4 regions of the Providencia sp. UF-183 genome follow, and region 1 is predicted to be linked to each of the others. Evidence: predicted binding sites of a transcription regulator. Region 1 holds the regulator's gene; each other region holds the start of a gene.

Region 1 (8,146 bases):
CCGCCCCATTAATGTTGGAAGCCTGTTCATTGCGTATGGAAAAAGGGATTTCCCAATTTTATCAACGCTATCTACTCAATGGCTTAAAGCGTAATGCGACTCGTAAACTGGTTCGCTACCCCGGTTCCTTGCCATTAAATTTGTTACAGCTAAAACAACTGAAACGTATTCGTGAATTTGATGATGTTATCACCGCTCGTATTCATGGCTTTGATGATGCAACGGATTATTATCAGAAATGTAGCGCCCTCCCTAAGCTTGCCTATATTACGAAACCAACGTTAATCATTCATGCCAAAGATGATCCTTTTATGGCACCTGAAGTCGTTCCTGATTTATCCCATTTACCTAAAAACGTGGAATATCAAATGACTGAACACGGTGGCCACGTGGGCTTTGTGAGTGGGACATTAAGAAAGCCTCAAATGTGGCTAGAAACCCGGATTCCACAATGGCTAACTCCTTATTTAAATAAGGAAAAAGAATGATTATTCCTTGGCGAGAGCTTGCGCCTGAAACACTGGATAATCTGATTGAAAGCTATGTGTTACGCGAGGGCACCGACTACGGCGCCCAAGAAAAAAGTCTGCAAGATAAAGTGAACGATGTGAAACGGCAGTTAGTTTCTGGCGAAATTGTGCTAGTCTGGTCAGAATTGCATGAATCCGTTAATTTCATGCCTAAAGCCCGCTAACCCGCTTCGTTCGCTGTTTCTGAAATAGTGGCCATAAGCGCAACACAGGGAGTCCGCTATGTCCAAAAAACACCCGATTATTGCCATCACTGGTTCAAGCGGTGCTGGCACGACCTCAACTAGCCAAGCATTCCGTAAAATATTCCATCAATTAAATATCCAATCTGCTACGCTAGAAGGTGACAGCTTTCATCGCTATACGCGTCCTGAAATGGATATGGCAATCCGTAAAGCCAGAGAACAAGGCCGCCATATTAGTTATTTTGGCCCAGAAGCCAATGACTTTGCGCTACTTGAGCAAACACTGGTGGATTACGCCAAAACGGGCTGTGGAAAATCACGAAAATACCTACACACCTACGACGAAGCCGTGCCTTATGGTTTACAACCGGGTACATTCACCCCTTGGGAATCGTTGCCAGAAAAAACGGATGTGCTGTTTTATGAAGGCTTACACGGTGGGATAGTGACACCTGAGCACAATGTTGCGCAACATGTTGATTTACTTGTCGGTGTTGTGCCTATCGTGAACTTAGAGTGGATACAAAAGCTTATCCGTGACACCACTGAGCGCGGGCACTCCCGAGAAGCGGTAATGGATTCAGTGGTACGTTCGATGGGGGATTACATTAACTACATCACGCCGCAATTTTCTCGTACCCACATTAACTTCCAACGCGTACCGACTGTGGATACCTCAAACCCGTTTTCAGCGAAAGCCATTCCTTCACAGGATGAAAGTTTTATTGTTATTCGTTTTCGTGGGCTTGAGCAGATCGATTTTCCCTACCTGCTATCAATGATATCAGGCTCTTTTATCTCTGCGATGAATACTATTGTCGTGCCTGGCGGGAAATTAGGTCTCGCGATGGAATTAATTATGACGCCAATAGTCGAAAAACTCATTAGCCAGAAACATAGCTAAATTGTTTTTTAATTATTAAACAAGATGCTTACCAATAATTAAGATAAGCATCTTTAAATTCAAATATATTAATAATAATTAAATTTATTTTTAATTTTTTATTTCAAAGCTATGGGTCACTTCGACAGTTTTTTCCAACATCAACGCGACCGAACAATATTTTTCAGCCGAAAGTTGAACGGCACGTTCAACGGCTTTATCCGTTAATTCATTCCCTGTTACAATAAAATGCAGATGGATTTTAACGAAATAACGTGGCGCCTCTTCACGGCGCTGAGAGGTTAATTTCACTTCACAGTCGGTAATATCATTACGGCCTTTTTGTAAGATGGATACCACGTCAATTGCGCTACAGCCACCCGCAGCCATTAATACCATCTCCATTGGGCTTGGTGCTTTATCGCCTGCGTTACCGTCCATCATCACTTGGTGGCCTGACGCTGACTCACCTAAAAAAGAGAGTCCTTCTACCCATTTAACTCTTGCTTCCATTTTATTCCCCTTGAAATGAAATCGATTTAAAGGCTACATTGTTCCATAGATATAATGAATGTTATATCAGCTTTATTCTGCTGAAGCGATACAGGGAAGACTTTCTGTATTGGATATGCTACAAACAATACTTAGTTGATAGGATTAAGATCAAAACTCAACGTTGTATTTGATTATATTATAGTGTTGATATCAGTTTGTTTACCCTAACCATGAAAAGCGGTTGATGCAATGTTGCTCTTCCTGTTATTTAGGGTATATAAGACAAATTAATATGCTAAGCTAGTGACTTTAAAGCCAGCCTTTCTGGTACGCTTTCCGGATGGCTGCAATAACATACAGAGGATAACGCTAATGGTTCTCGGCAAGCCACAAACAGACCCTACTCTTGAATGGTTTTTGTCACACTGCCATATTCATAAGTATCCATCCAAGAGCACACTGATCCATCAGGGTGAGAAAGCAGAAACCCTTTACTACATCGTTAAAGGTTCAGTGGCTGTTTTAATCAAAGATGAAGAAGGCAAAGAAATGATCCTCTCCTACCTGAATCAGGGGGATTTCATTGGTGAGCTTGGATTATTTGAAGAAGGGCAAGAACGTACTGCGTGGGTTAGAGCAAAAATCGCCTGCGAAGTTGCTGAAATTTCTTACAAAAAATTCCGTCAATTGATTCAGGTTAACCCTGATATCTTAATGCGCCTCTCTGCGCAAATGGCAAGCCGCCTGCAAACCACGTCAGAAAAAGTGGGCAACCTCGCCTTCTTAGACGTAACTGGCCGTATTGCACAAACGTTACTGAATCTAGCCAAACAACCTGATGCCATGACGCATCCAGACGGGATGCAAATCAAAATCACCCGTCAGGAAATTGGCCAAATCGTTGGTTGTTCCCGTGAAACTGTCGGCCGTATTTTGAAAATGCTGGAAGATCAAAACTTAATCTCTGCGCATGGTAAAACCATTGTTGTTTACGGTACACGATAATTAACCTTTCGCCTCACTCCCTTGGTGGGGCGCACACTTTCAAATAGCGTTGTATCATCGATATAACGCTATTTTCCCAAAATACGATTATTTTATATATCATTTTTTAATGAGTATCGTTTCTTTATATTTTCTCTATTTAGCTCTCTATAAAATAATAATTATAATATTAAGTAGGGTTATATTTATGAAAATTACACTTAGCAATTTGTCAGGTCATTCCGATATTTTTAAAAACATTAGTAATTCCGATGATTTTATAAAGAAAATCTTTACTGTTACTGCTTCATCGAGAAAAGAACCATTATCCACTCAGCGGCAATCTAAACCATCACATGCTTGTAGCCTAGAAAGCATTGACTCAGCTTATGAAAGTGATTCAGAAAGTATAAAGGATACTAAATTATTACACTCTGACGAATTTAAGTATAAAGTTGATCAACTGAAAGGTCGATTATATAAGTTTTATGCATCTACTTTTTATAATGAGCAAGATGCCAATTCGCTAATAAAAGAAAATCAGACAATTTTTGAAAATTTCAATCGCGCTGATGAAGAAATGCATGGATATGCCAATTTTTTATATCGGTACGTTAAAATTCCAGGGGTTAATATCAACACTCCAGAAATAAAGGATGAAATCATAAAAAACTATCATCCACCTAGGCAACTAGAAAATAAAAACGGTACTAAAATCCCCTTAATAATTCAAAGAAACACAAAAGAAATTATTAATGTTAATTCCCCATTAGAGCAAGTTAAACAAAAAACAACGCCTTTTTCTCAAAAAAAAATTACATATGTACACTATAGAGTTGCTGACAATATTCAAGAGCATTCTAAATCAACCCCTCTACCTAAAAGCACTTTTGATTTTAAGGGGAATATATTACAAACAAAAACATCAGCATTAAGAACACAATATATCAAGCAACATTACAAACTATCTAACAAATCTACGCCATTAGACCATAAAGAACGAAAACCTCACTTAAATAGGAATGTCACTTCAATTAAAAACTCTGACTTAATAAAAATAAGCAATAGCATTAAAAAAGAAAAAAGACTAATTATGGAAATGAATTCACTTAAAGATAATATCTTTGAAATACAAAAACAAATTCACATTAATGATAATTTATTGAACGAATTAAAAAAATAAATCATTCAATAAAGTGTTTTCTTTTTTCATTTAAAACCATCATTAAGTCAATGATTAATTACATCTTATCAACATAACAATGTCATAAGATAAAACCAACATATTGAATAGGTTAATAATTTCAATATTAAGCATGAATATTTAATTAATAAATTACTTTTTAGTATTAATATAGGATATGACTATGAAAACTAATCCCCAGAACAATACCACAACTAGCTCACTATACAAAGAAATTTCATCAACTGGAGCTACAAGAGAAACACCCACTATTATACAAAAAATTAAAAATATAAAAGTAAATAACCCATTCTCATCTTTTCGTTTTAACAAAAAAGATGTGGAATCAAAGTTTCACATAAACCTAACAGAAAATGAATCACAGGAAAAAGAATTAAATTTATTCCATACATTAAACTCAAACAAAAAAACAATATCCACCCTCGAAAATAAGCTAATAGAAAAATCTTTTAAGATCCCACAATTCATCAAAGATTTAACAAATAAAATAGAAAAATCCATTAATAACTTGTTAGATAAGAATAGTTTTTTTAGTGAAAATCCCGCTACAGATGAAATCATCGAAAAGCAAAATGAAACAATAGGCTACCTTAAACATTACCAAGATTTATTAGACAGAAATGAAAAATTAACAAATAAACAAGAAGAGCTAAAAAACGAAATTGATGATCTGAAATCATCCATAAGATATGAGTCAAAAATAAGAGGAATTTCACACTTAAAAAAAGAAAGTAAATACCTTTCTTCATTAGAAGAAGAAGTATCAAAAGAGATTAACATGGAAGAAAAGAATGAAAAATTGGAAAGTTTAATTAACATGCAAACGACAGTAAAAAATTTACTAACTGGTGAACTAAAAGACATAAAAAATAAAATTCACAATATTACATTGGATAAAAGTGCTCTAGAAAAAAACATTTTAGCTATAAAAAAACCAATAATGAGCGAATTTTTAGTTACTTACGATGAAGACAATACGCCTATATACCATGATGAATCTCACAACTTTGATTTTGATGATGTATTTGAAAAAAAATCGGAAGTAGAAAACACAAAAAACAATGAAAATATTGATAATTTAATATTTGAAAATAATTCATTATATAATCTAATAGATGAGTTAGTTAAAAACAAAATTAATTCAACAAGTATGTTCCATGAATTAAAGCTTAAAAATGATATAAAAGATCATGAAATTAAAGCACTAAGGGAAATACTTGCTAATAAAGAGAAAATGATGACCTCTATTAGTCTCACTTCATTATCTTCTGGTTACAGTTCCGATAATGAGGCTAATAACCTTACACCAGACACTAAGGTTAATGAGAAAAAAACAGCTCAAAAAAAAGAGAAACTAAAAAATAAATACCCTTTAGCCAAGAATAAAAAAGTAAATAAATATTCACATGAACATAAAGTTCAATGCCTAGCTGCTGGAATACCCAGTAATAGCTCAGAAGAGCAATTACAAGCACGGTTAGAGGACCAAGCTAAGATGAAAAAAATGCCATTACCAGCTCAATAGCCGTTATAAAAAACAATTTTTTAATAAGTTGCAGAAATCATTCTGCAACTTATCTTTCACTTATTTCAGCAACTTCCCGATCGCCGTCTCTAATTTCGCCATACCGCTGTTGATTTCTTCTTCAGAAATAATCAGTGAAGGCGTAAAACGCAGTACATTAGTGCCTGCATTTAACATCATTAAGCCTTCTACAGCACTGGCTTGCAAAACATCTTTCGAACGGTTTAATAGTTTGCCATCTAACTCCGCGCCGATTAATAACCCCATTCCTCTGATCTCGGAGAAAATGCCATATTTATCGTTCAGCTTATTTAAATGAGCAACGAATAGCTCGCGACGTTTTTCGACACCTTTTAACACTTCTTCAGTATTAATAATATCAAATGCCGCATTACCTACCGCGCAAGCTAATGGGTTACCACCATAAGTCGTCCCATGAGAACCGACTTCCATGGTTTTCGCGATTTCTTCTGTGGTGATCATTGCACTAATTGGAAAACCACCGCCCAATGCTTTTGCCGTAGTTAAAATATCGGGTGTCACATCATAGTGCATATATGAAAATAGTTTACCTGTACGCCCCATTCCACTTTGCACTTCATCGAAAATTAATAAGGCGTTATTTTCATCACACAGTTTACGAACACCTTGCAGAAATTCTGACGTAGCCGCAGTGACACCGCCCTCACCTTGTACAGGCTCTAAAACAACCGCACAGGTATTCTCATCTATCACTGCTTTAACCGCATCAAGGTCGTTAAAAGGCACATGGATAATGTCCGCAGGCTTTGGCCCGAAGCCATCTGCATATTTAGCTTGTCCACCGACCGAAACGGTAAATAATGTGCGCCCGTGAAACCCCTGCTTGAAGGCAATAATTTTGGTTTTATAAGGGCTGTATTTTGTGATGGCATAACGACGTGCTAGTTTAAAAGCCGCTTCATTGGCTTCGGAACCTGAGTTCACAAAAAACGCGCGATCGGCAAATGTTGCTTGGGTCATTTTTTGCGCGAGTTTAAGCGCTTGTTCATTGGTAAAGATATTACTGACGTGCCAAAGCTTCTCACTCTGTTCACGAACGGCCGCGACCAAACTTGGGTGGCAATGACCCAAGGCTAAAACCGCAATTCCGCCTGCAAAATCAATGTATTCTTTGCCTTGCTGATCCCAAACACGGCTTCCTTCGCCCTTGACTGGAATAAATTCTGCTGGCGAAAATATAGGCAACATGACTTGGTCAAAAGTCTGCCGATTTACTGATTGTTGTTCTGTCATACCCCTCACCTGCTCTAACTTGATGCTTAAGTGAAAATATAAGCATCAAATATGAATAAAAAATCACAAAAGAGCAATAGGTAAGGGTGAAATATGCATAATTAATTTATTATGAACAATATTACCAAACTAATACTTTAGGAAATTATTCAATAACTCATGACCTTGTTCACTCAGAATGCTTTCAGGGTGAAACTGAACGCCTTCGATTGGCAAGGTTTTGTGCCGTATCCCCATGATTTCATCAACATCACCGTTATTTAGTGACCAAGCTGATACATCAAAAGAAACAGGAAGTGTCTCTGCGGCAATAACCAGAGAGTGATAGCGAGTCACCGTCAGTGGCCGGTTCAAACCTTTGAACACGCCTTGATGGTTATGATGAATTGCGGATGTTTTGCCGTGCATCACTTCACGGGCTTTAACGACAGATGCGCCGAAAGCTTGGCCTATGGCTTGATGACCAAGGCAAATCCCTAAAATGGGCAGTTTGCCCGCAAAATATTTTATCGCCTCAAGGGAGATCCCTGCTTCATCTGGTGTACATGGCCCAGGTGAAATCACCAGATGCGTAGGCGAAAGCTGTTCAATTTCTTCGATGGTAATTTCGTCATTACGTTTTACAACAACCTCAGCCCCTAACTCACAAAAGTACTGGTAAAGGTTGTAAGTAAATGAATCGTAATTATCAATAAGTAGAAGCATAGTAGCCTATCCGACTGATTTTTATCATTATATGTTATATCCCATGCATACTTTTCGGATATTAGCAATCAGAACGATGATTAAAACACCACGAAAAATGACAAAGGGCGGCTATGATAGCACAGCCTTAGCAGGAAAATAGCCTATTTACGTCAAGGAATGCTTTTTACCCATAAAAATTTCCATATAAAAATCATGGAATTATATTTACACTCTCATAACAATTTCATGATGAGATTAAGAATTACTTTAAATACAAGGAAGTAAAAGTATTTACTAAAACGACAAAATTCAGACAAACTTTTCGTTGATTTAATAGACAAAAATTAAATTAGAGCTAAAATTAACACTAAAAATAGA
Region 2 (8,146 bases), on a different contig from region 1:
AACTTTTTTAAATTTAAAGGTGAAAATCTAGTTTGATTTTGTTTTTTTGGGAGTTGTTAATTTATTTTTATCTTTAGCCTAGAAAATGTTTTTTTTAACTAAATAGCAACAAAATTATATTTTAAAATATCATATATTGCTGCATGTTTTTATTTTTCATAAATTGTCAAAGCTGTTATGTCTTAAATTATCTTTAATAAGGAGAATTACCGTGTTTGGTTTAATTTTGAAATATAAAAAATCGATGTTATTGATAGTCGTTTTCTTCTTGAGTATTTTTAATTATTCAAAGGCTAATTATAATTCAGCAGAAACAATCAGAACAGTCGACCAATATCTTTATGAGAATAAATATGGTTCACCCCTCTTTGGCCGCATTGTGGCAGATTACTTTTATTTGGTAATGAAAGAAAAAGATAAGCCTACCAATAAAGACTTAATAGATAAACTACATTATGACCATGCATTAGAAACTCTCACCGTATTAAATAGTAAGCTAATAAAGCAAAGTACTGGGGAAAAAGTCGCTCGCGATATGACTTACAAAGAAGCCGATGAGTTACATTATTTAGTCATGTTACGTAATAAAATCCCAGAAGAGGCTTGGGTATTAGGCGTCGTATTTTCTGTATTAGACGAAAAACAAAAAGAATTCTACTGGCAAAAAATCATGGAAGCGTCAGGCGATAGAGGGCAAGAATTATCGGTGATATACAGCTTAATGAAAGTGATGTTAGAAAAAGGAAAAAAAGCAAACGACAAAGAAAAAATCATAATTAATAAATGGCATAAACGGATGGGTAAAATATTATCCATGGCAAAGTATTGACCATATATATGAATTAATCAATCTTGAGGTATAAGAAAAATATGCGATTGAATATTTTTTTAATATTTCCATTGTTATTATTTTCGTGTGCTATTAATGCAAACAATCGGCCCGGATTTGTGTGTGGGAAGTTTAACGGTAATGTTGTTGAAGTGCCCAATGAATACGTATATATGCCAGTGGAATATCAAGGTTACAGCTTTTTTGATCCTAAATTTATAGAGAATAAAAAAGGGTGTAATGAAAATTATAGGGAGTTAACCTTGATGACATATTGGCCTCATATGAGAAGTGTTGATGTTAAGGAAAAGTATAAAACAGAAAGTGATGAAAAAATTATAAAAATAATATTGAAGCCTATAAGAGAAAATGAATATTCTTTGACACAGAAAATGAATAATTATCTAAATGCATCATATTTAGGAAGGCGAAGCCAGATTTTATATGACGATGATGCAGACCTTAAATATATAGAATATTATGAAACCTATAATGAAAATAAAAGCTTTGATAATAAAAATAGCCAAAAGAAGAAGGTCTTTTTCTGGTCGGAAAATGAACGTGAGGTTGAGGCTATCTTAGAATGCTTATGGTCACCGTTAGAAAATAAATATTTAAGCTGTAATATGATTTTTTCAATACAAGAGATAAGTATATTAGTAGAGGTTAGATTTGGCTTTAATAATTATAACCAGTGGAGTGATATAATGAATCAGACTAAGTTATTTATAATTAATTATGTTAAGGATAAATTGCATGATTAATAATATAAATGGTATTTTAATTATGACGATCTAAGTAACTAATAAAAATATTAGCGGTATTGACTGGTGGATGAATGGAATGAGGAAATCCCCTTAGTTATTGAAATGGTAAAAAACATGGAAGCTGTTGAAGATTTATTCATTTATTCTCATCTGGAGATTATTCAATAATTTTTAAAGTAATATTAAGGTTTAAATAGAATATGCGATTTAATATTTTTTTAATATTTCCATTTTTACTATTTTCATGTGTTGTTAATGCAAACAACCGACCCGGATTTATGTGTGGAAAGTTTAATAATACAATAGTTGAGGTACCGAGTGACTATGTGTATAACTTTGCAGAATATGAAGGGTATAGCTATTTTGATCCGAGGTTTATTAAAAATAAGAAGGGATGTGAAGCTAATTTTAGGGTATTACCATTGAGGATGAGTTGGCCAGAAATGAAACCTGTTGATTATGATGAATATACAACAAAGAAAAAAACGATAAGAGTCTCTATTGAACCATTAAATGACAAGGTAAAGGGGTATCTAGAGCATAAACGTTATATATACCTTGACTGGGGGGAGGAGAAAATAAAAGGAGATGTTGTATATGATGAAAAGCTAGGATTATATTTTAGTGAAGTTAAATTAAAAAAACTAACTAAATATAGTGATTCGGAAAATGATAAGTTTGGCTATTATTGGAAAATAGATAATGATGAGATAACAGACTTTTTCAGATGTATTTGGGTTATTCCTAAGCAAAAGTACAGTAGATGTAATGGGGTTTTTCTAGTTCCTGAATATAAAGTAAAAGTAGAGGTTAAGTTAAGTATAGAAGAGTTAATTATTTGGGGTGAAATGAAAAATACGACAATAAATTTTATCAACCAACACATAAAAAAATAGGAGTAATATATGGAAAGAGAAACTCACAGGCAAGGGAATATGAAATTAAATAGACATGATATATCTATGGCTTCTAGAATATTGAATGTGACCAATAACCCAGAGATAATGTATACATATTTAGAGGCCAAAGGGGATTGCTATGCAGTATTGGCAAATAGTGTGGTAAAAGGGGACTCATTTTCAGGTGCTTTTGCATTAAATTACTTAGAAGAAGTAATGGAAGAAAATGAACTGGAAATTAATAGTAATAGTCTTAATAGAATAAGGATGGACATGGCTTATGGTTATATAGAAACACTCAAAAGTCGATTTAAAGATGGCGAAATAGAAATAAACGGAGATATAAACCATGAGGAAGCAATGGTATTTCATGAAAATGTTTTTAACAAACATGGACTGCCGGTAGAAGCGTGGACCTTACAACTTGTTTTTGATGTACTCCCTGATGAAGAAACGCGAGAAGTATATTGGCAAAAAGCATTAGAAGCGGTAGGGAATACAGAAAAAGAAGCTGAATTAAGTCTAGGTATCTTAAATACGATGGTTGATAGTATGTATGATGCACCTGCTAGTAAGCAGCCTCAAATACATCGTTGGCTTCGACGGATTGCGGATATAGACAACATTTATGACAGTGGAATTATTACTTTAAAAAATACTTATGATTTTTTTGACTCACCTAAAGTGTATGTAGATATGGATTACATTAAAGGGTTAACATATGAAACAGGTAACCCTTTAATCGATAGGGGAACTAACAGATTTTCATTCTGGGATTTTCCATCTGGCGATAATAACCGATTTTCTGTATAAACTGATTGGCGAGGGCAAACTGAATTTGAACATAAAAACCCTCTTTCAGATTACTATCTTGAAAAACCTGATTATATGTTGCCTGAAACGGGTTTATTTGATTCACCATCGATTAATTATAAACCTGATGTGGAATATTATGATCGTATGATTGATAATTTAAGAGATAGTATGTCATCAATGAATAATTCAATGAGCTCATTTGACGATAGATACTCAATGCCTACAATGCCAAGTGTACCGGAGTTTAGTTATAGTGGTTATTCTTCTGGTGCATCTTTCAGTTTTAACTGAAATTTAAAATTGATAATAATAAAAGATAAATGTGTACTATGATCGCTTGCAACAATAAACGGTTATTGCTTTCTATTCATCTTATTAGCAATAACCGTTATGTTTAACTAAATATAAAACTAATCCAAATAAACCAATTCCACTTGTCGGCAACCTAGCGCACTTAAGGTATTTTCAGTGGTACACCATTGTTTCACTATCGCATCTTGTTTTTCAACCAACTTAGCTTGCTCAATGGCATGGATATCTTTACCGGCAAGGTTAATCATAATTAACGCGGCTTGCAGTGGTGGTAAGCTTGGGTTGAATGCGGCATTTTCAGCGTAGCGCCCTGTAAACAGTGAACCATCTTTAAGCTGCACTGCAATACCTGAATGGGATTCACTATAAGGTGCATGGGATTGATTAGCAGCCTCAATAGCGGCACTTAACAGCCTGTCGCGGCTTTGGTTGTTATAACCATGCTGGACAGAATCAAGCAATAGTGTCGTAATGTTTAAATCGGCTGGGCCAAATGAATCAGGTAAATAGTGATGAAGTACCGCAGGCTCACGGCCCGGTAAATGCACCATAATTTTACCACCTTCGCGCAATTCATTCATAAATTGTCGGCAATGGCCACATGGGGTGTAATTCACGGTGATCGACGTAATTTGCTTTTCGCCTTTCATCCACGAATGGGTGATCGCACATTGCTCCGCGTGGATCACTTGCCCCATCGAAACATGACTAAACTCCATATTGGCGCCGAAATATAAATTACCGCTAGCGCCGCAAGCGATTGCACCAACGTGAAAATGGGAGATAGGAGTGACGGCATAGGCCGCTGCAAAAGGGAGTAGTGAGAATGCTAATTCTGAGTCGCTAACACCGCTTTGCGCTTTAATGTGTTGTACTTGCTCAGCCGTTAGCATTCCGGCGAAATCGGATTTATCAATGATAGGTCTAAGTACAGACTGTAGCTTCTCTGGAAGCTCGGCCCAAGCGGCCTTAAATCTTGAATGCATGAGTTACCCTCCCTATTTAATTGCTTTCATTCTATTCAATAAAGCACATAATGAAATGTGACTTAAATCACTAATTTAAATGAAACATATGAAACAAATTCTTTAATTGAGAGATATATCTCATGTTTTTAGTGTTCAATGATAAGTAAGAGAATATCGTTTTCCCTTACTCATCATATTTAACTGGGCGTGTAACTAATAAGATTAGCTAAAAAGATGCAAAATGACAGGAAATATAAATGGCGCACTTAACGAGGTGATCACCCCACAGGTCATCAATGCGAGTGAACTATAAGCCCCCTCAATGTAATTGACTTCAGCGCAACGTGCGGTACCTAATGCGTGGGAAGCCGTTCCCATCGCAAGCCCGCGAGACGCATGGGTGCGAACACGTAGGGCATCAAATAAACTGTGCCCGAACATTGCGCCTAAAATACCCACAAACAGCACGCAAGCAGCGCTAATTGCGGGGATCCCTCCAATTGAATCAGCAACTGCCATCGCGATGGGGGTTGTGACTGATTTCGGCAATACAGAGGCAGCGATATCCGGCGTTGCTCCAAGCCAAAATGCAATTGCTGCACCACTGAACATCGCGACGATGCTACCCGCAAAGCAGATGCTAAATAGGGATTTCCATTGGGCACGAATTTGGTGCATTTGCTCGTAAAGAGGGAAAGCCAGTGCCACAACGGCAGGTTGCAGTAAATCATTCAGGATTTTACTGCCCGCAAAATAATGTTCATAAGAGGTATTGGTGATAACCAATATGGCAATAAGCACCGCAATGGTGATTAATAATGGGTTTAATATTGGTAGCTTAAATTTTACTGACAGTTTGCGAGCAAGATAAAACACCACAATTGTCAGCGGTAATGACCACCAAATGTGCGTTAACATTATTCGTTCCCCTTAGTTTTATCATTATTAATCACCGAAGAAATTGGCTCTTCAGGGGGAAGGGGAACTTCATCAGGTTTAGCGCCGATGACAGGGCGTTCTTTGTGAATATAGTTGGAACTGATAGCGACTACTATCATGACTATTAAGGTGCTGATCATGCAAGAAACCACAATCGGGATCAGTTGCTGACTCAGTAAGTCATAGTAATTCATGATCCCCACACCGATAGGCACAAACAGAATGGTCATATTTTTCAGTAAAATACTGCATCCGGGTTGTGCCCAGTGAGCAGGGATAATTTGCAGTGCCAGTAGTGCAAACAGAATGAGCATACCAACAATACTGCCGGGAATGGCAAAAGGAAGTAGGGTAGAGATAAGGTTTCCGACAATCAGGCAGAGGTAAAGTATTGCGAAAGCGCGCAAATACTGCCATCCCGTTATCAGCACCTGTTTAAATGACATGAGATTTGTCCTGTAGCTTGATATCTATTCATCATACAATTAACTTGATAATTGTGCTACTGATCACAATAAAAAAGGCAATAAAAAAGTGGAGAGTTTTTGCTCTCCACTTTCACTGGCTTAAAGAACCGCTATAACAAGTTAGTGTTACTTAACTTGCATACCCGGCTGTGCGCCGCTATCAGGGCTAAGCAAATAGATATCTTTCCCACCAGGGCCTGCTGCCATGACCATACCTTCGGAAATGCCAAAGCGCATTTTACGTGGTGCAAGGTTAGCGACCATCACCGTTAAACGGCCTTCCAACGCTTTTGGATCTGGATAGGCAGAACGGATGCCTGAGAACACTTGGCGTGTTTCACCACCGATATCTAACTGTAATTTCAGTAGTTTATCTGACCCTTCAACAAAATCCGCGTGTTTGATTAGTGCAATTCGCAGATCGATTTTTGCAAAATCATCAAAGGTGATTGTATCTTGGATTGGGTCATCCGCCAGTGGACCAGTCACTTGCTGGATTGGCTTGATACTTTCTTTTGATGCTTCAACCATCGAATCCACTTTTGTCATTTCAATACGGTTAAACAGGGCTTTGAAAGGTGCAACATTGTGGTTAAGTAATGGTGTGCTAATCGCATCCCAAGACAGTTCAGTATTCAAGAACGCTTCTGCACGTTTGGTCAGACCCGGTAAAACGGGTTTCAGGTAAGTCATCAGAATGCGGAACAGGTTGATACCCATTGAGCAGATATCTTGCAATTCTTGGTCTTTACCTTCTTGTTTAGCAACCACCCAAGGGGCCTTTTCATCCACATAACGGTTCGCGATATCAGCTAATGCCATGATTTCGCGGATCGCTTTATTGTATTCACGATTGCTAAAATCTTCACCGATGACTTTTGCCGCGTCAACAAACTGTTGATATAGCTCAGGCTCTGCTAAGTTTGCAGATAACTTGCCATCGAAGCGTTTAGCAATAAAGCCTGCGTTACGCGAAGCTAAGTTAACCACTTTATTCACGATATCGCTATTGACGCGCTGGACGAAGTCTTCAAGGTTTAAATCGATATCATCGATACGTGAAGACAGTTTTGCTGCGTAGTAATAACGTAAGCAGTCTGCATCCAAATGGTCTAAATATGAGCGCGCTGTGATAAATGTGCCACGGGATTTGGACATTTTCGCTCCGTTAACCGTGACATAACCATGGACAAACAGGTTAGTTGGTTTACGGAATTGACTGCCTTCTAACATCGCAGGCCAGAACAGGCTGTGGAAATAGACGATATCTTTACCGATAAAGTGGTAAAGGTCTGTTTTCGAATCTTTATTCCAGAACTCATCGAAATTCAGATCACCACGTTTGTCACACAGGTTTTTAAATGAACCCATGTAACCAATTGGTGCATCCAACCAGACGTAGAAATATTTGCCCGGTGCATCTGGGATTTCAAAGCCGAAATACGGTGCATCACGGGTAATATCCCACTGTTGCAGGCCAGACTCGAACCATTCTTGCATTTTATTCGCCACTTGCTCTTGCAGTGCGCCTGAGCGAGTCCATGCTTGTAGCATGTCGCTAAATGCAGGTAAATCAAAGAAAAAATGCTCTGAATCACGCATCACAGGCGTTGCACCAGAGATAACCGAACGTGGGTTGATTAATTCTGTTGGGCTGTAGGTTGCGCTACACACTTCACAGTTATCACCGTATTGGTCTTCTGCTTTACATTTCGGGCAAGTGCCTTTAACGAAGCGGTCTGGTAAGAACATGCCTTTTTCTGGGTCGAAAAGCTGAGAAATAGTGCGATTTTTAATAAAACCGTTATTTTTCAGTTTCCCATAAATCAATTCTGATAATTGTTTATTTTCTTCACTGTGTGTGGAGTGATAATTATCATAGCTAATGGAAAAACCCGCAAAATCGTTCTGATGTTCTTGGCTCACTTCTGCAATCATAGCTTCAGGTGTGACACCCAGCTGCTGTGCTTTAAGCATGATTGGGGTTCCGTGCGCGTCGTCGGCACAGATAAAATGAACCTCTTTGCCGCGCATTCGCTGATAACGGACCCAAATATCAGCCTGAATGTGTTCCAGGATATGACCAAGATGGATTGAACCGTTAGCATAGGGTAACGCACAGGTTACCAGTAATTTATTCGCGACTTGA
Region 3 (8,146 bases), on a different contig from region 1:
TTCAAAATCACTGAAAATCAAATACTCTTCATTAATTTTAATACCCGCATCATTCATGGCTTGAATAAATCCTTGATGACGGGCTCTTGCAGGTGATTTATCTTGCGGCCCAGCAATGCAAGCAATGCGAGTGAACCCAGCATCAATTAAATAGCGAGTCGCAATTTCGCCGCCTAAAAATGAGTTATCTTGAATAACATCGCCGCCAGATTCAAATGGCGACCAGTCCATCATCACCGTCGGTACAGCAGGATAGCGAGCCAATACTTCTTTTGAGGGCCCTTGGACTTCAGTACACATGATCAATAGCCCATCAACCCGCTTTTGTAACAAGGTTTCTAAGCTATGATTCATCCGTTGAAGATCGCCCTCAGTGTTGCACAAAATCAAACTATAACCGCGCTCGTAGCAACTCCGTTCTACGCCTCGCACCACTTCCGCATAAAATGGGTTGTTACTGGTTGTCAGTAACATTCCAATGGTATTCGTGCGATTCATTTTTAAGCTTCTCGCCAATGCCGAAGGGGCGTAATTTAGCTCTTCAATAGCATTTTTAACACGCAGAGTAATACTCTCGCTGACGTAGCGATTTTGATTAATAACGTGAGAGACGGTGGATGTCGACACACCCGCAAGGCGAGCCACATCTTTCATTGTTGCCACAAGTTAATCCTATTGAGCTAAAAATTGGTCAATTTCTTTACGCCATGGAACCGAAGGTTGAGCACCTGGGCGAGTAACCGCTATCGCCGCCGCTGCATGGGCAAAAATAATCGCGTCTTCGTCAGACTTACCTTCCAGTAAAGCGGTAACGTACGCCCCATTGAATGTATCACCTGCCGCAATAGTATCCACTGCTTTTACGCGAAACCCAGCAATTATTTTACCTTGTGCACCTTTTTCACTGTACCAAACCCCACGAGCACCCAAGGTAATCATCACTTTGCTGATCCCTTTTTGATGTAATGCTTCTGCCGCCGCTTGGGCGCCTTGGTCATCATTAACGGCAATACCCGTTAGATGCTCCGCTTCGGTTTCATTCGGCGTGATAATATCCACCAGCGTTAATAATGAGTCTGGTAATGATTGTGCTGGAGCTGGATTTAAAATGACTTGAGTATTGTTTTTCTTCGCAATTTCAGCGGCCATCTGAACAGTTTCAATCGGTGATTCAAGCTGCATTAAGACGGCATCCGCTTCAATAATTTTTTGCTGATATTGAGTGAGTCTCTGCGTTGTTAGTTGCGCATTGGCACCCGCATTGATACCAATAATGTTTTCGCCTTGTTGATTCACATAAATCAGTGCCACACCCGTCGTTTCATCTTTAATCGCATCAATACATTCTGTTTTGATATTATCGAGATGAAGCTGTTTTTTAATACTTGCACCAATATCATCATCACCTACACAAGCTATAAATGTTATGTCAGCGCCACTACGGCCTGCCGCCACAGCTTGGTTTGCACCTTTTCCACCAAAGGCAACTTGATAGCTGTCACCACGAACGGTTTCACCCGGTTGTGGAAATTGCTTAACATTCAAAATATGATCAGCATTAATACTACCCAGTACCACCAGCTTTGCTGTACCCATAACATTTATATCCTTTTTATTGTGACTGCTTAACCACAAACCCATAAACCGCCGCAAAGCTGCTGCGGCGGTTATTTTATCTTATTGTTTTACCACTAATTCCAATTCAACAGGAACGGTAGCATCAACTTTTTCACCTTTTAAGACTTTATCGGCAATTTGTACACCAACAATACCAATTTGATCAGGGCGCTGTGCGATTGTTGCACCTAATTTCCCGCCCTCTACCGCTTTAATGCCATCATTAGTGCCATCGAAACCGACCACTAAAACATCAGTACGACCGGCTGTTTGTAGTGCTCTTAATGCACCTAGCGCCATTTCGTCATTTTGTGCGAAGACCGCTTGAACCGTTGGGTGCGCAGTTAGCAGGTTTTGCATAACGTTAAGGCCTTTTGTTCTATCAAAGTCAGCAGGCTGGCTCGCCAGTAAATTAAATTTGTGCTCTTTAGCACCTGTATTAAAGCCCTCACCACGCTCACGTGCTGCTGAAGTACCTGAAATACCTTCTAATTGGATAACTTTGGCTTCATTACCTGTTTTTTGTGCAATATAATCGGCCGCCATTTTACCGCCCATACGGTTATCCGAAGCAACGTGGCTGACGACTTCACCTTTATTAGCGGCTCTGTCTAAGGTAATAACAGGAATTTTTGCTTTGTTTGCCATTAGGATAGAGTTACCCACCGCATCAGAGTCTGTTGGGTTGATTAACATCAGTTTTGTTCCACGAACCGTTAAGTCCTGCACGTTTGCCAATTCTTTTGCTGGGTTATCTTGTGAGTCTAGAACGATCAATTCATAGCCCAGTCTGTCTGCCTCTTTTTGTGCGCTATCTTTCATCGTCACAAAGAAAGGGTTGTTTAATGTTGAAATCACTAACGCAATGCTGTCTTTTGCCATCGCATTGACGCTAACGGTTGCACTCAGTGCAACAGCTGATAACAATGTCGCTAATTTATTCAGTTTCATAATCGTTTCCTGTAGGGTTATTTTTTATTATCAACAAGTACCGCAAGTAAGATGACGACCGCTTTGACAATCATCTGATAGTTCGACGAAATACCTAATAAGTTTAAGCCATTGTTTAAGAAACCAAGGATCAGAGCACCAATCAACGTACCGACAATACGCCCTTTCCCGCCTGCAAGGCTTGTGCCACCCAGTACAACAGCGGCGATAGCATCTAGCTCATACCCATTACCTGCCATAGGTTGCGCCGATGACAAACGTGCAACTTCAATCACACTGGCCAGTGCCGCCAGCAAACCACATAAGGCATACACAATAATTTTGATGCGATCGACGTTAATGCCTGATAAACGAGTTGCCGCTTCATTGCCCCCTAACGCGTAGATATAACGGCCTAATCGAGTGTGGTGCAACATGTACCATGCCGCCGCAAAAACAATGATCATTAACCAAACCGGGGTAGGAATACCTAATGGGCGACCAATACCAAACCAGCCAAATAAATCAGCATTATCACTAAAGCCCGTGTTTATCGGGCTACCATCGGTATACACACGAGTCACCCCGCGCAATAAAAGCATCATCACCAATGTTGCGATAAAGGCTTGGACTTTCCCTTTCGCGACGATAACCCCAGTACATGCGCCAATTGCGGCTCCCAGTGCTAATGCCCCTGCAACAGCAACCAAGGCGTTGACTTCCGCCCCAACCATCGATGCAGCAACCGCGCCCGTCAATGCAAGTAATGAGCCTACCGACAGATCAATCCCTGACGTTAAGATAACCAACGTCATACCTACCGCCATGATGGCGTTTACCGACGTTTGCTGCAAAATATTGAATAGGTTATTCACCGTAAAAAAATTAGGGCTTAATGTTGATACGATGGCAATTAAGACTAATAGTGCAATTAATGATTTTTGCTCCATCAGCCAAGCTTTGCTGAACCAGCGTTTTGATGATGCAGTTGTTGAACTCATACTGATAACTCCTGAACTGAGCCGTAATTTTTACCCACTGCGGCAGCCATTAAGGCTTCCTGAGTCGCGTCTTTGGCGGTAAATTCGCCGCTGATATGACCTTCGTGCATCACCAAAATGCGGTCACTCATTCCAATCACTTCAGGCATTTCTGAAGAGACTAAAATGATGCTCAGCCCTTCTTTCTTAAACTGGTTAATTAGCTGATAAATTTCTTTTTTTGCCCCAACATCGACACCACGCGTTGGCTCATCAAGGATCAACACTTTGGGTCTGGTCATTAACCCTCGTGCGATAGCCACTTTTTGTTGATTTCCGCCAGAAAGGTTACCAATAATTTGGTTCATCGATGGAGTTTTGATATTGAAAAGGCGAATAAAGTCGCTGACCGTTTGTTGCTCTTCGCCGTGTTTAAGTGAGCCACCCGCACGGCTGAAATAACGCAAAGCCGTCAACGACATGTTTTCTTTAACTGACATGCCTAATACTAATCCATCACGTTTACGGTCTTCTGAAATATACACAATGCCGCTATTTAGGCCTTCTTGCGGGGTTTTCAGATTGACAGATTTGCCTTCCAGCTTAATTGTGCCTGATTTCTTAGTCGCTGCGCCGTAGATGATTTTCATCAATTCAGTTCGACCTGCGCCCATTAACCCTGAAACCCCTAAAATTTCACCGCTTTTCAACGTGAAACTGGCATTGCTTACACCGGGGCCTGAAACATTTTCAAGCTGTAAACGGGTATCACCCGCTTGAACATCAATGCGTGGATATTGGTCTTCAAGCTTTCTTCCCACCATCATTTCAATCAGTTTTTCTTCTTCTAATTCGCTAACGGGTTTTTCGCCAATAAACTGGCCATCACGAAACACGGTGACATCGTCGCAAATTTCAAAGATTTCTTTTAACCGGTGAGAGATATAAACAATACCGCAGCCTTGTGCTTTTAAGTCTTCGATAACGCGGAATAATGATTCCGTTTCTGTATCAGTAAGCGCATCCGTTGGTTCGTCCATGATGATCACTTGGGATTGAAAGCTGAGGACTTTAGCAATTTCCACCATTTGCTGTTCCCCAATCGAAAGTTCAGCAATGGTTTGATGGCTGTCATAATCAAGGTTGAGGCGTTTGAGCAGTTTGTCTGACTCACTGAACATTTTTTTCCAGTCAATTTTGCCAAACGCACTAACAAACTCACGCCCAAGGAAAATATTTTCTGCAATCGTCAGCTCAGGGATCAGGTTTAATTCTTGGTGAATAATACCAATACCCGCTTCTTGGGAGCTTTTTGGCCCATTAAACGCCACTTCTTTACCCAGAAAACGAATTTTACCTGCATCTTTTTGATAGATACCGGTGAGCACTTTCATCATGGTTGATTTGCCAGCCCCATTTTCCCCCACCAGCGCCATGACTTTTCCGGGGTAGACATTTAATGTCGCACCGCTGAGCGCTTTCACGCCCGGAAATGATTTATCGATACCGATAAGTTCTAATAAAGGTTGCATAGTCACCTCAGAAAGTCACACCAGAACATAGGATTACATTCGCAAATGGCGAGCATTCCCCTGTTCTAATGACTGCTTTGCTGTCATGAGTTAGCTGTTTAAAACGTTCATGACTGCAATAGATGATTTCGATTTGATTGCCTTGTTCAGTTTGTAGGTTATTCAAATGCGTTAAAATAGCCGTTTCCATGGTGGGATTCATTGCACTAATTTCTTCTGCAATAATCGCTTTTTCGACCTGCATTTCTTGCGTAACCACTCGCAAAACAGCCATGAAATCAGGTAACCCTTGCGTTATCGCTAAATCAATCCGCTCAGGCCCCGCTGAAATGGGTAAGCCTGCATCCGCCAGTGTGATTTGGTCGGTATGACCTAACTTTGCAATCACTGAAGTAATATTGGCATTAAGCAGAACACCTTTTTTCATTTTTTCACCGCCATTTCTGATAAGCGAAACGTTTCGCTTATACAATCATAGTTTAGATAAGTCACAACTCAATATTGATAGTCGATATTTGTGATCATCATCGAAACGTTTCGTTAGTGTGGGATAAGCTTAAAAACAATAACTTATTGAATCACTTATAGCTGAATCGTTTTTTCTTGTTTTTTGGGGTACATCAAAGAAAAATGGAAAAAATGGCCGCAGTATGTAATAAAAGGAATTGATAGCCTTTATCAAGAACTCTCCAATAGAAAGGAACTGTTATGCAACTTGCTGAGCGTATCGCCCAACTGAGTAATTACCTGGAAAGCGGTTTGTATGAACGCCAACAGGCAATACGCTTGTGTTTATTAGCCACACTCAGTGGTGAAAGTGTCTTTCTATTAGGCCCTCCAGGTATTGCGAAAAGCTTAATCGCGCGGAGAATGAAATATGCTTTTCGTCATGCCCATGCATTTGAATACTTAATGACGCGCTTTTCGACGCCTGAAGAAATTTTTGGCCCTTTATCCATTCAAGCCTTAAAAGATGAAGGGCGCTATGAACGCTTAACGAAAGGTTATTTGCCTGATGCTGAAGTGGTTTTTTTAGATGAAATCTGGAAAGCAGGCCCCGCGATTCTCAATACGCTATTAACGGCTATTAATGAACGCAAATTCCGTAATGGCGATGAAGAAAAAGCCATTCCCATGCGTTTGCTTGTCACGGCTTCAAACGAATTACCTGATGCTGATAATAGTTTAGAAGCCCTTTTTGACCGTATGTTGGTGCGTATTTGGCTTGATAAAGTACAGGAAAAACAAAACTTCCGTGCATTATTGACGGGAAAATCGTCGTTAGAAGGATCCCAAGTCCCTGAGCATTTAAAAATCAGTGATGAAGAGTACCTGCAGTGGCAACAAGAAATTCCAAAAATTACGCTGCCCGATCACTGTTTTGAGCTAGTCTACCAACTACGCCAACAATTAGATGCCGCGGATAAGCAGGTTTATGTCTCAGATAGACGTTGGAAAAAAGCGGTGTATTTATTACAAGCGAGTGCATTTTTTAATGGTCGCAGCAGCGTCTCTCCCCTTGATATTGTACTTTTGAAAGATTGCCTGTGGCACGATATGCAATCGATGAATGCATTACCGCGATTAATTCAATCCCTTTTACAAGAAGAGGGTTGGCAGCAGCGTAAATTTACCCGTGAAATTGAGCAAATTTACCAGCAATGGATGTCATCCACGCAAGATCAAAATAGCCAAGATGCATTTAAAGTAAATAAAAACAATGCGATGTTTGCTCGTAAGGCCTCGTATGTGTTACCTGAGCATCTTCATGAAGGTCGGATCACGCTGTTTTTACATCGTCCATTACAATTGCATAATATGAAAGTGACGTTTGTTACCACAGACAAAAAAGCACTCACTTTATTTTTAAATAAAGGCACGACATTATCCGCTCATTTAAATGGTATTGGTTTTGCACAAGAAATTGCCGCTGAGGTAAATAATTTAAATCAGATACAGTTATTGGATATCAGCCATCAATCATCAACCTTATATATCCAAGATAAAACAGCCACACAAACCCCCACATCAAATAATCAAGAATGGTTAGATAAGCTGGATAAAATTCAATCAGATATCCAAACTGCTCGTTATCAATTTGAAAAACAACAACCCAACCTTTTTATTGAAGCCCATTGGCTGGCGGATATTGAGCAAAGTTTTCTACAACTTGCAGAGAAATTAACGCAATTACGCAACCAAATCACAGGAAAAGTGGCTGAATAATTATGATGAGTTTAGCCACTCTGGAGATGTTGCTTTCGGTTAATGAAAGCCAGTTAATAGAAGAGATTATTATCTCTCTCCTTGCTACGCCGCAATTGGCGGTATTTTTTGAAAAACATCCCCGTTTAAAAAAGGCATTATTAAAAGACTTATCTAGCTGGAAAAAAGACCTAAAACAGCGCCTGCAAGATGCGTTAGTTCCCGCGCAACTTTCTGAAGAGTTTGAGCTGTATAGGCAATCCCTTGGGATATCAACAGACGCTTTTTTTACGCGACTTCCTTCTGTAATAGAAAGGCTTAACCAAATCGACTCGCCGTTTTACCGAGAAGCAAACCAGCTACAAAGCGGTAAAATTGACAACCGCAGTGCAAGGCAAGCTTTGTTTGTCCAAAAGTGGCGAGTCAGCTTAATTTTGCAAGTCACAACCCTGCATAAAGAGCTGTTAGAGCAAGAGAAAGAGCAGTTGCTGGCGGAATTACAACGCAGGTTAGCCTTGAGTGGAAATTTAGAAGATATTCTGGGTGAAAATGAACGAGCGGCTGGTCGTTTGTGGGATTTAAGCAAAGGGGTGAATATGACCTCTGTTTATAATGACCAGCTATTAAATCGCTACAGTGAATTTTTACGCCAACAGCCTGAGCTTGAAAAAATAGCCCAACTATTAGGGCGCAGCCAAACAGCGCAAGCTATTCCCGATGATAGCGTGGTTTTAGAAGCAATGACTATCATGGAGAAAGTGCCAGAAACAGTACCTGAACAAGTTAATGGCTTAAACCAAAGTGATGATATTTTGCGTTTATTACCCGCTGAGCTCGCTATGCTGGGTATCGAAGAAATTGAATTTGAGTTTTATCGAAAAT
Region 4 (8,146 bases), on a different contig from region 1:
TAAATGTCGTACGATCAGGGTTAATGTGTATCTCTATGCTATCAACGACACCTAAAGTTCCAATTGAACCTTTCCCGTCAGGGGTAACAGATTTAACAGAAGTTGCTACGCGAGTGGTAAAAGTACGCTCAAGGGAGATAATTTTGCCAATAGCAATTTGGATTTTATGCTCTCCTGCTTGTTGAGCTGAGATAGTCGTGGCATATATTCCTTTATCAACATCAACAGGCCAAATTTGGGTTGATTCTGTATTTTTATCAATAGTTACAGTGACATCATTATTAGCATTGATTATTGGGTTGTTTTGATTATCAAGTAATTGAAATAAAGCTCGGCTTTCCCTACCCGCATTGACTTTATCTACCTCTAGGATAGAAATCCGATGTGTCTTTCCACTCACGAACTCAACAGCTTGAGTTTCATTATGATGACTTACTGAAGCTGTAATTTCACTCACTCCTGCTTTGAAACTGGTTAATGTTACTTCAACAATTCCATCTTCATTGGTGATTGCTTTATCGACTACCTTGGCATGGGTTGCTGAAAAGAGAACCTCTTGGTCAGTGATGGGATTTCCATTATTATCAGTAACATAGACTTTTACTGAATTGGTCGTATTGCCATCAGCAACAGCTCCCGTCTGAGTCACAATAAAGTGACGGATATGTGCTTCAGTAATATCCGACTTGAAAACGACTTGAGCTTTTACTGGCTGATGACTGCCAGTGTAAGCACCCACTTCGTATGTCCCTGCAACCTGTGATGTAAACTGGACCTGTGTTTCACCTTTTGAATTGGTGGTTGCCGTGTATTCCCAGGGTTTAGCGACTTTCATCGCTTGCATTTTTTTGCGGAGTTCCCGATGAAATTCAGGTTGGGTTGCTGCACCAGTTTTTGTTTTTTGCGCGGCAAGTGTTAGCGCGTTTGGTAAAATAAAGACCACTTTTGCGCTAGGCACGACGTTTCCATGAGAGTCTTTGACAACGACATTGATGCTGTTGACATCATTACCATTGGCGAGGCCTTTTCCTTGGGATTTAATATCATTGGGGCTAATGCTAATGACCCCTGCATTGGTAATTTCAATTAACGTTTCTGCAACGGGGGATGCATTACCTTTGGTATCAAAGGCGGTTCCTTGTAAGCGGTAACGGTTAAGCTTTTGAGCAGCTTCCGCCGTATTGGCGGTTTTATAAGTTGGTAAAATGACGGCCGCGGTTTGATCGGTAGAACTGATTGAACCACCCGCAGCCAGTAGCTCAGGTGCTTGCCATTCAATTTGCTTAAGCGGGTATTTACTACTGAAAGATTTTACAAGCGAAATAGCTTGCCCAGTTTCACCCTGAATTTTGGCGGGTAATGACAGGTGCAATAAGGTTTTCTTTTGGTAATCGAGAATAATATTGTTATTACGCTCGACAAAATCATAGCGGTTCCCTGATAGGCGACGAGCATCAGCCACTTTAGTTGGATCTAAATGATGAGCTAAGCTTTTACCAAGCGTCCACGTAAATTGAATTTTAGCCTGAGTCTCTTTTTTGCCCTGACTCCCGATTTTATGGTTAGCATTAAGGGTTAGTAACGGGAATGGTGTCCAGTGAGCGCCGATAGTTGCTGCTTTCGGATTTTTTTGACGTTTTGTTTTTCCGAAGAGTGCAACGCTATCACCATAATATTGTTCATATTTAAGGTTTCCACCCAAGTGTGGATAATCAGGTAACCAACCTTCTGCTTGGATATCCCAACCATTGGCTGGCTTGGCATTGAAATCATGGTTTAATTCAGAAGTGCTTTTCCATGAGCTTAAAGCGAAGTAGGTATTGGCGTTAACTTTAAGATAATCTTGCCAGTATTCCACGCCAACGCCTGCTCGTGTATGGTACTGAGAAAGGTCGTGGTCGATAAACGCATTAATACCAAGCGTATTTTTTTCATAAAAACGGCGTAAGCCAATGCCATTATTTGTTTGCAGTCGGCCATCATTGCGATGAACACTATGCTGTGTAAATAGCAGAGTGTCGGGTTGATCATACCAAGGGATCAGCCAATCCAATTGGGAGTTTTTAACGGATAATTTCTTATCAAGATTAATGCTTAGTTTGGCATTACCGGCTTTAGATAACCAACCCTCAATCTCTTTTGTGGCTTCATTCGCAGCTTTATTCCGTGCGTAATTCTGCGCCATATCGGACAGATCTTTAGTCTTTTTCTTCTGTGAAAGAAAAGTTCCCAGTGTTTTACTGTACTCGGCGACTAAACGTTCCGTATTGTCTTCAGCAATAATATTGTCGCTGCCTAATGTTGGCAGGTCATTGTTATCCAACATTTTTGCATAGCTGGGGATAACGGGCATAATGGCGGATGACCAGATAGCCGTAAATATGACAAAGCCGTTAGCGATTTTTTGTTTAACGGTTAAAGAAGCGGGGCTCATTCAATGTATTCCTAATAGCGAAAATTAACGCGGCTATTTTGGAATGCACCTTAGGGTAAGAGCTTGTGAATTAATTTGACTTAAAAAGAAGCGAATTTTGCAAGTTGGAAAAGATAAGAATGTTAGGTCTTGTCGCGACGAAAATTACAAGAAGAAAAAGGCAATGCAAAAAACAACGTTAATCTAATTGGAAAACTTTGGAATCTTTTCTTCGCAATATAAAACAAAGAGATAGATAGAGGAATTATGGAACTGACTTTTTTGGGCACCAGTGCTGGCGTGCCAACAAAGGAACGGAATGTCACCAGTATGATATTAAATTTGGTCGGCATTCGAAAAAGTTATTGGCTGTTTGACTGTGGTGAGGGGACACAGCACCGCATCCTCAATAGCCCATTTAAAGCGCCAAAAATTGAGAAGATATTTATTACCCATTTGCACGGTGACCATATTTTTGGGTTGCCAGGGCTATTGTGCAGCCGCTCAATGGGAGGCTCGACAGACCCTTTAACACTTTATGGGCCTAAAGGGCTCAAGCAATATATTGAAACGGTGTTGTCCATCAGTGTGTCTTATATGACTTACCCGCTTGAAATTATTGAGATTGAAGCGGGTCAATTATTTGATGATGGTGAGTTGATTGTAACGGCTTACCCCCTTGATCACCGTGTAGAATGTTATGGCTATCGCATTGAAGAACACGCCAAAAGTGGGCCGCTAGAGGCGAGCAAATTGGCGAGTGATAACATTCCCCGTGGCCCATGGATGCAAGCACTCAAAGCGGGAGAAACCATTACTCTGGAAGATGGCCGTGTGGTGAATGGCGCAGATTACCTAGGTGAGCCTATCCCCGGTAAAGTTATTGCTATTTTTGGTGACACGCAACCAACCCCACTGGCGTTTGAGCTGGCTAGAAATGCGGATGTGATGGTGCATGAAACCACGTTAGAAGCGGCTTTTGCAGAAAAAGCTAACGAACGAGGGCATTCAACGACGGTACAAGCGGCACAATTAGCCCGTGAAGCTGGGGTAAAACGTTTTATTGCCACCCATTTGAGTGGGCGTTATATGAGCGAAGATATTCCAAGGCTACTCGCAGAATGCCAAGCTGAATTTGCAGCAACCCAAATCGCGGAAGATTATTTGACGGTGAAGATTTGACGCCATTTTTATAATGTGTCGAAAAATCAGTAAAAAACGTACACATTTTGGCGTTGTGTTGATTGAGTCGACACGTCGATAAAACGTGTCGAAAAATACGCTCTAAATAGACAAATAGCGTGTTTAGTAAATCACTTTGACAAACCCATTGCGACAGTATGTTTCATACTCATCAGAAAGCTGCCTGTTTGTGACTATCACATCAAATTGTGACAATTCCCCCATATTGGCTGTCGCTACTTCATCAAACAAGTTATAAGGCGCCAATAAAATTTTACGAATGGATTTTTCCATCGCTTTTTTCTTCATAGGTAAATCGTCGATATTATAACAAGTTACGCCATAAGTACCGTGGACACCTGCGGCAGAAATAAAGGCTTTTTTGGGGTTGATTGAGTCAAGCAAGGAAGGCAAAGAAGGGTTGTAAAATGAGTCACTTTTGGGACGATATTCACCGCCACACAATAAGGCAGTGGCATTTTTTTTCTGGCTAAGGGCGAGAAAAACGTTATGGGAATAACAAATTCCCGTAAAGCTGATTTCTTCAGGGATAAGAGAAATCAAGGTTGCCATTTCAATGCCATTATCAAAGAAAATAACGTCATCCTCTGTGACCATACTGGCTGCGAGGTTAGGAATGTAGAGTTCTTCGGTTTGATCTGGCGTGAAAACATCGGCTTGCTGCTCTTGGGCAACTAAGTTAGCAGGTTGGGTAACAGAAACAATATAGCCACCAAGCAGTGACATCGGAATAGGGCCTTCTGCATCTGCGCTGAGGTCTCGGCGAATGGTCATTTCAGAGACTTCGAGTATCCTAGCAGCTTCTTTTAGATGAATGCGTCCTGAACGTTTCAAACATTCACTTAAGCGGCGAAGGCGTTCTTTTTGTTTAGTTTCTATCACCCTACAATCCTTTTATGATATACAAAATTGGCGCGGTTAGACCGCGCCCCATCACTTAGTAGTCACTCGGCTTGGTTGCCGTTCCTGTGACAATTGCAACACTGGCACTTGCACCAACACGGTTTGCGCCTGCTTCAATCATTTTAATCGCCGTTTCACGGTCACGTACGCCACCGGATGCTTTTACGCCCACTTCGCTGCCAACCACTTTACGCATTAATGCAACATGGTGTTCGGTTGCACCCATTGTACTGAAACCTGTTGAAGTTTTCACAAAACCGACGTTAATTGTGCGGCAAATTTCACAAACTTGTGTAATTTCTTCATCCGTTAACAGACAATTTTCTAAAATTACTTTTAATGTGGCATTGCCGCAGGCGGCAAATACGGCTTCAATGTCTTTACGGACAAAGTCTAAATCGCCACTTTTTAACATGCCAACGTTAATCACCATATCCACTTCATCTGCACCACGGCGTACCGCTTCAGCCGCTTCAAACGCTTTTGCTTCGGTTAAGCAGGCACCTAATGGAAAGCCTACCACACAGCAAACTTTGACGTCGCTGTTTTTTAAAAGCTCACTAGCTAAAGGAACATACCCTGTATTCACACATACGGAAGCAAAGTGGTATTCAGCCGCTTCTGCACATAATTTTGTGATATCACTGACAGTCGCGTTAGCAGCAAGTAAAGTGTGATCAATATATTTTGCTAAGTCTTGCATTTTCAACTTTCCTATATAAATGTGGGATATACAACAAAGAATGAGGAAATGTGGTAGATGTAACACTTGATCATTCGTTATTCGAGATCCTAATCACAAATGATATTTTTGCAACATGATAATGTTACTATCATATCATTATGTGATTTATTTAACACGAGGGGCATCATGGATATAGCAGTTATTGGTTCAAACATGGTTGATTTGATCACTTACATCGATCAAATGCCAAAAGAAGGCGAAACGTTAGAAGCGCCCGCTTTCAAAATTGGTTGTGGTGGTAAAGGTGCGAATCAGGCGGTTGCCGCTGCTAAATTAAATTCGAAAGTGATTATGTTAACCAAAGTTGGGGATGACATTTTCGCGGATAACACCATCCGTAACCTTGAATCTTACGGTATTAACACCCGTTATGTTGAAAAAGTACCTTGCACATCAAGCGGTGTTGCGCCGATTTTCGTCAATCAAAACTCATCAAACAGTATTTTGATCGTTAAAGGAGCCAACAAATTCTTATCACCGGAAGATATCGACCGTGCAGCGGAAGATCTGAAAAAATGTAAGTTGATCGTCCTGCAATTAGAAGTGCAGTTAGAAACGGTTTACCACGCAATCTCATTTGGTAATAAAAATGGCATCCCTGTGCTGCTTAACCCAGCCCCTGCGCAGCGTTCGCTCGATCTGGATTTTGCTTGCCGGTGTGATTTCTTTGTCCCAAATGAAACGGAATTAGAAATTTTAACCAATATGCCAGTAGACACGATGGATAACGTCCGCCGTGCAGCACAATCTCTGCTGGATAAAGGGTTGAAAAACCTCATTGTGACCTTAGGGGAAAAAGGCGCTCTGTGGATGACCCGCGATAGCGAGTTACATATACCGGCAATCAAAGTGAATGCCATCGATACGAGTGGTGCGGGGGATGCCTTTATTGGCTGCTTCTCTCATTACTATGTACACACGGGGAATATTGAAGAAGCACTGAAAAAAGCAGTGATGTTTTCTGCATTTAGTGTGACAGGGAAAGGGACTCAATCTTCTTATCCAAGTGTTGAGCAATTCAATGAATTTGTGCAAATCAACACTTCAAACGCATAGCTAAATAATAAAACTCAACGTAGCTGAATACCCTTTGATGTATTAATCCGCCATTAGAGCTGAATAGGAACTCATAGGGTATAAATTATAAAAATATAAGGGTTACTATGAACATTAAGAACATCACTCAGTTACCTGATGGGTACCTGAGCCGGACTCCTCTATTCCAATTTATCCTACTATCGTGCTTATTCCCTCTGTGGGGATGCGCCGCAGCATTAAATGATATTTTAATTACCCAGTTTAAAAGTGTCTTTGAACTCAGTAACTTCGCCTCAGCTTTAGTACAAAGTGCGTTCTATGGCGGGTACTTTTTAATCGCTATTCCAGCCTCTTTAGTGATCAAAAAAACCAGTTATAAATATGCGATTATGGTGGGGTTAATTCTCTATATCGCCGGTTGCAGTATGTTCTTCCCTGCATCCCATATGGCGACTTATACCATGTTCTTGGCGGCAATCTTCGCCATTGCGATTGGTTTAAGCTTCCTTGAGACCGCGGCGAACACTTACAGCTCAATGATTGGCCCTAAGCAATACGCCACATTGCGCTTAAATATCAGCCAAACGTTCTACCCAATCGGAGCTGCGGGTGGGATCTTACTGGGCAAATATTTAGTGTTCTCTGAAGGGGATAGCTTACAAAGCCAGATGGCAGGCATGAATGCAGAGCAAATTCATGAATTCCGCTTAGCGATGTTGGAAAACACCCTCGAACCTTACCGCTACATGATTATGGTATTGGTCGTCGTGATGATCCTCTTCCTCATTACCAAGTTCCCGAAATGTAAAGTGGCAGAAACCCAAGATCATAAACGCCCAACCGCATTAGAAACCTTAAGATATTTAGCAAAAAATAGTCGCTTTAGAAAAGGGATCATCGCCCAGTTTTTATATGTAGGTATGCAAGTTGCGGTCTGGTCATTCACTATTCGTTTAGCGCTGGAAATGGGCGATATTAACGAACGTGATGCCTCGAATTTCATGGTGTACAGCTTTGCATGTTTCTTTATTGGTAAGTTTATCGCCAATATCTTAATGACTCGCTTTAATGCAGAAAAAGTCCTGATTATTTACTCGGTGATTGGTGCACTGTTCTTAATTTATGTTGCATTTATTCCGAGCTTCACCGCGGTCTATGCAGCGGTGATGGTGAGTATTCTGTTTGGGCCTTGCTGGGCAACCATTTATGCAGGCACATTGGATACGGTAGATAACGAACACACTGAAATGGCAGGTGCGGTGATTGTGATGGCAATTGTCGGCGCTGCTGTCGTACCCGCTATTCAGGGTTACGTGGCTGACGTACTGCACTCTTTGCAACTCTCTTTCTTAGTCTCCATGCTGTGCTTTGTGTATGTCGGTATTTACTTTGTGGGTGAACGCCGCTTTAAAGCCAAACAAGAGGCTAAATAACGTCTAGCTTGGGTGGTGAAAGCTGCCCAATTCTCTTAACTCACCGTGAGTATGAAAATGAATACACGAATTCCTCTTCACAAAAGCGTATTTACGGAAAACCCGACGCTTATTCTAAAAAATGACCAATTCACTGCCACCGCATTTCGTTATCACACTGGCGTGGAAGGTTTACGTATTGAAAACCAACAAGGCTACTTAACTATTTTGCCTTTTCTCGGGCAAATGATTTGGGATGCTGAATTTTGTGGCCAAAATCTGAAAATGGAAAATATGTTTTCAGCGCCTAAATCAGTTCCTACAGTTATTGAGACCTATGGCTGCTTTGCTTTTCACTCAGGTTTAATCAGTAATGGCTGCCCTTCACCAGAGGATAATCACCCATTGCATGGCGAAATGCCTTGCGCCCCA

The links. The regulator CRP, encoded in region 1, controls carbon source genes, mostly activating them, when cyclic AMP is high. The targets are predictions, from matches to a motif close to ATGTGANNNNNNTCACAT.
Region 2: AC4IFT_RS09680 (CidA/LrgA family protein) is a predicted target of CRP. The motif match lies at 6,028-6,045, and genes of this name have one in related genera.
Region 3: rbsD (D-ribose pyranase) is a predicted target of CRP. The motif match lies at 5,575-5,592, and genes of this name have one in related genera.
Region 4: deoC (deoxyribose-phosphate aldolase) is a predicted target of CRP. The motif match lies at 5,363-5,380, and genes of this name have one in related genera.

The regions. Positions count from the first base shown of each region.
Region 1 covers NZ_JBSICD010000017.1:82,585-90,730, reverse strand. The annotation lists gene AC4IFT_RS15800 (hydrolase) at 1-488, shown strand, start outside; gene AC4IFT_RS15795 (YheU family protein) at 485-694, shown strand; gene AC4IFT_RS15790 (phosphoribulokinase) at 753-1,619, shown strand; gene AC4IFT_RS15785 (OsmC family protein) at 1,710-2,111, opposite strand; gene crp (cAMP-activated global transcriptional regulator CRP) at 2,466-3,098, shown strand; gene AC4IFT_RS15775 (hypothetical protein) at 3,286-4,260, shown strand; gene AC4IFT_RS15770 (hypothetical protein) at 4,445-5,806, shown strand; gene AC4IFT_RS15765 (aspartate aminotransferase family protein) at 5,867-7,081, opposite strand; gene AC4IFT_RS15760 (aminodeoxychorismate synthase component II) at 7,211-7,786, opposite strand.
Region 2 covers NZ_JBSICD010000008.1:86,094-94,239, forward strand. The annotation lists gene AC4IFT_RS09650 (hypothetical protein) at 212-829, shown strand; gene AC4IFT_RS09655 (hypothetical protein) at 871-1,593, shown strand; gene AC4IFT_RS09660 (hypothetical protein) at 1,797-2,492, shown strand; gene AC4IFT_RS09665 (hypothetical protein) at 2,502-3,308, shown strand; gene cdd (cytidine deaminase) at 3,722-4,609, opposite strand; gene AC4IFT_RS09675 (CidB/LrgB family autolysis modulator) at 4,814-5,509, opposite strand; gene AC4IFT_RS09680 (CidA/LrgA family protein) at 5,509-5,976, opposite strand; gene metG (methionine--tRNA ligase) at 6,124-8,146, opposite strand, start outside.
Region 3 covers NZ_JBSICD010000010.1:2,876-11,021, forward strand. The annotation lists gene rbsR (ribose operon transcriptional repressor RbsR) at 1-663, opposite strand, end outside; gene rbsK (ribokinase) at 673-1,596, opposite strand; gene rbsB (ribose ABC transporter substrate-binding protein RbsB) at 1,678-2,568, opposite strand; gene rbsC (ribose ABC transporter permease) at 2,586-3,548, opposite strand; gene rbsA (ribose ABC transporter ATP-binding protein RbsA) at 3,545-5,059, opposite strand; gene rbsD (D-ribose pyranase) at 5,067-5,486, opposite strand; gene ravA (ATPase RavA) at 5,768-7,285, shown strand; gene viaA (ATPase RavA stimulator ViaA) at 7,288-8,146, shown strand, end outside.
Region 4 covers NZ_JBSICD010000025.1:626-8,771, forward strand. The annotation lists partial or broken gene AC4IFT_RS18910 (inverse autotransporter beta domain-containing protein) at 1-2,434, opposite strand, end outside; gene rnz (ribonuclease Z) at 2,681-3,595, shown strand; gene deoR (DNA-binding transcriptional repressor DeoR) at 3,719-4,498, opposite strand; gene deoC (deoxyribose-phosphate aldolase) at 4,554-5,222, opposite strand; gene rbsK (ribokinase) at 5,391-6,320, shown strand; gene fucP (L-fucose:H+ symporter permease) at 6,428-7,735, shown strand; partial or broken gene AC4IFT_RS18940 (aldose 1-epimerase family protein) at 7,793-8,146, shown strand, end outside.